2 regions of the Parabacteroides chongii genome follow, and region 1 is predicted to be linked to the other one. Evidence: riboswitches for the same ligand, from Rfam matches in the RefSeq annotation. Region 1 holds a riboswitch; the other holds the start of a gene.

The links. A riboswitch is a leader RNA that binds a small molecule or an ion and turns the genes downstream of it on or off. The one in region 1 is predicted to bind cobalamin.
Region 2: linked by a shared signal. The riboswitch ahead of P3L47_RS06780 (TonB-dependent receptor) and the one ahead of P3L47_RS08240 (putative transporter) in region 1 are both predicted to bind cobalamin.

The regions. Positions count from the first base shown of each region.
Region 1 is NZ_CP120849.1:2,197,745-2,200,961, forward strand. It holds gene P3L47_RS08235 (acyl-CoA carboxylase subunit beta) at 1-1,015, shown strand, start outside; cobalamin riboswitch at 1,134-1,330, shown strand; gene P3L47_RS08240 (putative transporter) at 1,607-3,217, shown strand, end outside.
Region 2 is NZ_CP120849.1:1,791,114-1,794,330, reverse strand. It holds gene P3L47_RS06785 (OprO/OprP family phosphate-selective porin) at 1-792, shown strand, start outside; cobalamin riboswitch at 1,329-1,527, shown strand; gene P3L47_RS06780 (TonB-dependent receptor) at 1,581-3,217, shown strand, end outside.

The DNA of each region.
Region 1 (3,217 bases):
CTGTTATTCTCCGGCATTGACCGATTTTATCTTTATGGTAAAGGATAAAAGCCACATGTTCATTACCGGACCGGATGTAGTCAAGGCGGTTACTCATGAGGAAGTGGGGAAGGAAGAACTGGGAGGTGCCTATACGCATAGTAGTAAAAGCGGTGTCACCCATTTTATGTGCGATACGGAAGAGGAAACATTAATGAGTATTCGTGAATTGTTGAGTTTCCTTCCTTCAAATAATATGGAGGATGCACCGGTCGTTTCCTGTTCCGACGATGTCCGGCGTGAAGATGAAGCTTTGCAGCAGGTGATCCCGGATGATCCGAATGTGCCTTACGATATCAAAGATATTATAGAACCGGTTGTCGATAATCATTATTTCTTCGAGGTAATGCCTCATTTTGCAAAGAATATCGTAGTCGGTTTCGCCCGCTTGGGCGGACGTTCGGTAGGTATCGTTGCCAATCAACCGGCATTTCTGGCGGGTGTGTTGGATATCGATGCTTCCGATAAGGCGGCACGCTTTATCCGTTTCTGCGATTGTTTCAACATCCCGTTGATCACATTTGAAGATGTTCCGGGATTTTTGCCCGGTTGCCAGCAGGAACATGACGGTATTATCCGCCACGGTGCCAAGATCGTGTATGCTTATGCGGAAGCGACCGTTCCCAAGATCACGCTGATTACCCGGAAAGCCTATGGCGGTGCTTATATCGTGATGTCGAGCAAACCGACCGGAGCCGATATAAACCTGGCCTATCCGATGGCTGAAATCGCCGTGATGGGAGCTGAAGGTGCTGTGAATATCCTGTACCGAAAAGCAACCGGCGAAGAAAAAGAACAGGCAATGAAAGAGTATACCGAGCAATTCTCCAATCCTTACCGGGCAGCCGAACAAGGATTTATCGATGAGATTATCATGCCGAGGCAGACTCGCTTCAAACTGATACAGGCGCTGGAGATGGCAAAGAACAAGAGCCTGAGCAATCCGCCGAAGAAACATGGCAATATGCCATTATAACGATTTGATTTTGTTGTTAGAATTTATGAATGGCAATCCCTGTCGACCGTGAGGCTGGCAGGGATTTTTTTATTGTAAAAAACTTATGATTAAATAGTTGTTATATCTTTTTATTTTGTAGTTTTGCCGTCGAATTGGTTCCGTATCGTCTGGTCGGATGATGTGGATTAAAAGGGAATCGGGTGTAAATCCCGGACAGTCCCGCTGCTGTGAGCTCCGTTCAACATTCTGAAAACAACTAATGCCACTGACGTTTGTCGGGAAGGCTTCAGGATGGGAGTCAGTCAGAAGACCTGCCGTTCATTAAAGGCTGTTTTTCTCGTGGGTTAGAAAAGTAGTTCGAAAAGAATATTTATCGTTTAAGGAGGTAACATTTATGGAGAAGCTTTGTGCGCGTTGTGGCGCGAAGTTATCAGGTTGTGACGGCTTTTCGCCGGAAGATCAGCATGTATTTACCGGTCTGGATCAATGCCAGCAGGTTTTTATCAGGGTCTATTATAAGGATTGCCTGTGCCCTTCATGTGTTCAGCATGTAAAGGATAATTTTTATGCTTTTGATATTTCATCTGCATATCTGAAAAATAAATAATTATGGAGTGGATAAGTGAACTGCTGTGGGGAGAGGGAATAGGGCATTCTATTCTTTTGTTATCGCTGGTGATCGCTGTGGGAATCCAGTTAGGCAAGATCAAGGTATTCGGTATCTCATTGGGTATAACCCTGGTGTTGTTTGTCGGTATCTTACTGGGACATTTCGGTTTTACCATTAATCCAGCCGTGATCCATTTCTTCAAGGAGTTCGGGTTGATCCTGTTCGTTTATTCTGTCGGTATGCAGGTCGGTCCCGGTTTTTTCTCTTCGTTCAAAAAGGGGGGGATGACATTGAACGGGTTGGCTTGCGGAATTGTTTTCCTCGGCGTTGTAACGGCCTTGGTCATTCATTTCATAACGGATATTCCCATGCCGACAATGGTCGGTATTTTGTCGGGAGCGGTAACAAATACACCTGGTTTAGGTGCGGCCCAACAGGCTTTTACCGATATGACGGGTACATCGAATGAAACGATCGCACTGGGATATGCTGTCGCTTATCCGCTGGGGGTTGTCGGTATTATCCTTTCCATGTTGTTTGTCCGCTACATTTTTCATATCAGTTTTGAGAAAGAGACAGAACAACTGGAAGCGGAGAACGATGTGCATAACAGTGAAGCGACTCCCATATCGCTTGTCGTGAAGAATCCCGCACTTTTCGGACGGAAGGTGATGGAACTCGGCGCTTTTCTCGAACACCGGCAATATGTGATATCCCGTATTTGGCGGAAGAAGAGCAATAAAGTCGAGATCGTGACCGGCAATACGATTCTGGATGAGGATGATAAGATATTTGTGATCACAACAGAGCATGACGCAGAGACTATAAAAACTTTTGTCGGTCCCGAAATTGAAATGGACCGTAAACAGTGGATCCCTGCTGAAAGTGCTTTTGTGAGCCGTCGTATTCTGGTTACCAAACCGGAGCTGACCGGTTCCCGTTTGGGTGATTTGCAGTTACGGCGTTTGCACGGTATCAATGTGACGCGTGTAAACCGTGCCGGAGTCGAATTGGTGGCTACTCAGGGACTGCAATTGCAGGTGGGCGACCGCGTAACGGTGGTCGGTAGTGAACTGGCTGTCGATAAGGTGAGTACGATATTGGGTAATTCGATGAAGCGTTTGAATGAGCCTAACCTGATCCCTATTTTTATTGGCATCGCTTTGGGTATTATTTTAGGTAGTATCCCATTCACTGTCCCGGGAATCCCACAACCGATCAAACTCGGTTTGGCGGGTGGTCCGTTGGTCGTATCTATTCTGTTGAGCCGCTTCGGATATCGTTATAAGTTGGTTACTTATACAACCCAAAGTGCCAACCTGATGCTGAGGGAGATCGGTATAACCATGTTCCTTGCTTGTGTCGGATTGAGTGCCGGAGACGGATTCGTGGATACGATTGTCAATAAAGGGGGATTTGCCTGGATCGGTTACGGTTTTATTATAACGATGTTACCGCTGTTGATTATCGGTTTTGCCGGCAGGTATTTCTTCAAACTGAATTATTTTACGCTGATGGGATTACTGGCCGGTAGTACGACCGACCCTCCTGCGTTGGCTTATGCGAATGCAACGGCAGGCAACGACGCTCCTGCAGTCGGATATGCGACG
Region 2 (3,217 bases), 410 kb from region 1:
AGCACGAACGATCTTATCTTCAACACAGCCTCCAACGTATCCGAAACGTTCTACCCGGACCGCCGGATCGGTGTATCCTATACGCGTTCCCTCCCTTCATATTATTTATCTGCAGGCGCATTCTGCGGCGACGGCCTCAGCTTCACCGAAACAACCAAACCCGGTTACAACTTCTCAGGGCGTATCGTATGGCGGCCGATCAATTCGTCCGGACAATTATTTCATATCGGAACCGGTGCCTTATTCAAAGTACCGGACGAAGATACGGAAACACAGGCTCAACAAATCCGGTTAAAAAGTAAAGGTGTCACCTATATCCCTTCCCCGCGGACGTTAGAGCTGACTGTCGGAGAGGCGAGAAACCAGGTCCAGTCTAACGTGGAATGCCTGTTCTTCCGCCATAAATGGCTGCTTCAGACCGAGTTTTTATATACGAATATCCACCGTAAGAACCATAAGCCCTCCTATTCCGCTCATGGCGGCTATATTATGGGAGGTTTCCTGCTGAAAGGCACAAAGTACGCTTACGACACCCTCGATGCCGTACCGGTCATGCCGGAAGAACCCCACTCGATCCTGCTCGCCTGCCGCTATAATTACACCAATCTGAATGACTTCAGCAGCAACATGACAGGAGGAAGCCAGCACGACCTGTCGATCGGCATCAACTACTATTTCAACAAGTACATTTCCTCCCGCCTGAATTACGCACATCTCTGGATGGATAAATACTCGACATTAGGAAAATGCGAAATTAACATGATGCAACTGCGGCTACAGGTCCGGTTCTGATTGATTACTTCCTCCTATTGCAAGGCAAATACGTCTTTTACATCGCAATCCTACATAAAGTTTTAGAAAAGTATCTGCCATCTGTCACCCATCTTTGTAATAATCAGACATCCAGCAGATAAAGGCGTTGCAGATACTTTTTTTATCTGCAACAGAGTCTGTCATCTGTCACAGTAACCCTAACAAACTATCTGTTAAAAGGCAGACAACTACCTGTTAAGTCCCTACAAACTAACACAAAAGTCCCGACCTGCTAAAACCACCCTGTACAGGGTAGCCGACCAGGGTGTAGAGGCTGCCCGCACAGGGTGTACAGGGTAATCCGGCAGGGTGTAGAGGGTAGCAACAAAAGGTAAAGATTTAACACATAGTATCTCCCTGATTAACAATTAAGAGGTACAAGGGCTTCTTTTAATTCATTCTTTGACATACGGAAGGAGTCCGACTGTTTTTACATAATAACCGGCAACTCCCCAAAATATAACGTTTGCATACTTTTATTGCCTAAGTAAGCATAAAGATATTAAATAAAAAACTACTTTTGCGCCCGATTTGGTGATGCCGGTTCATTCTGTACCTGCATAAAAGGGAATTCGGTGACAATCCGAAGCAGTGCCCGCTACTGTAATACCCGTATCCGAAGAAAAGTTTCTTATGCCACTGTTTCGTTTATAAGAAATGGGAAGGTGCTTTTCAGGGTTAAGCCAGGAAACCTGCCAGATCAGACAAATAATCAAGCTTTCCCGGGCCAGGAAAGTGAATTATTAATTCTTATACAAACAATTTCGATGAAAAAGAAATGTTTACTCACAGCTGCTATCAGTTGGATAGTAGTATCTATGTTCGCTCAAACCGCCCTGAAAGGGAAAGTCGTAAACGCTGAAACCAACGAACCTGTCGTAGGAGCCAATATCCGCATAGACCATAGCCTGGCAGGATGCACAACCAATGGTAAAGGAGAATTCAATATCAGCAACCTGCCGGAAGGTGAACATACGCTGAGTGTAACACATGTTAGTTTCCTTCCCCAGAAATATACCGCAGACAGCCAGGATGAAAATATCCTGATCAAGATGAACGAAAGCTATATCAACCTGGGACAAGTCGTTATAACCGGTACGGGAACCCACCGCCGCATGACCAACTCTCCTGTCCCCATACAGGTGATCACAGCCAAAGACCTGGGAAATGCCAACGTAACCAACCTGGAAGATGCCCTGGTCAAACTGACTCCGAATGTAACAACCATGACAAACGGAATGGGAACGACACTGAGCCTGAACGGCATGAACGAAGACTATATGCTACTGCTGGAAAACGGTAAACGCCTGACCGGTGACGACCGTTATACACGTATCAATATCGCCAATATAAAGCGTATCGAAATCCTGAGCGGGGCAGCTTCCGCCCTTTACGGCAGCGATGCAATCGGCGGCGTTATCAATATTATTACAGATGATACCAAGAATGCAGTGAATGTATCCAACTACACCCATTATACCAGTAAAGGACGGTTCAGCGAAAATATAAATGTAGACGTAAATGCCGGTAAATTTTCATCTTATACTTCATACCAGCGTAGGGAAGCGGATAACTGGCAAGTGAATGATCTCGACGAAAACGGTTATAAAACAGGCCGCCCGATGTCTACCGGATTCCTCTCCGACAATATCAGCCAACGTTTTGCTTACAATGCAACCGACCGCTTATCTTTCTACGTACGTGGTAATTACTATGACTATAACACACGCCGACCGGAAACAGCTACGTATTTTAAGAAAGGAAAAAAGAAAGACGAAAACGGCAACCCGATCTATGAAGAGACACAGGCCTATACCTATAACATGGCGCATGAAACCTACACCTATGGTGCCGGTGCCAAATATATGATCAACAAATCCGCTTACATCGATGCCGACTTCTTTGCCGACAATTACACCTCAAAATATGACTATTTCCTCAAAACCGGTGATTTCAAGCGAGGCGATAAAGAAACCCGTAAAGAAACGACTTATTACGATGCAACCGTAAAAGGTATTTTCAAACCTAACACGTGGAATAAAGTATCCACAGGTATCGAGTATATCAATGAAAACTTCAGAAGCCAATCGGATAACATCAGCTTCAAGAGCATGTACACGATTGCACTTTTTGCACAGGATGAAATTACGATACTAAGAAACCTACAGGCAGTCTTGGGCGTGCGCTATCTCTACAATGAGAATTTTAAAAACTATGCCACTCCGAATGTCGCCCTTATGTACAAACTCAAAGGATTTAATTTCCGTGCATCGTACGCAACAGGCTTCCGTTCGCCTACATTGTCCCAACTATACGCAACGGACGAGTCGAAAACTTCAAACCGTTATACGGTTGGAAACCCCGACCTGAAACCGGAAAAGAGTAATTTCTTTTCACTGAACGG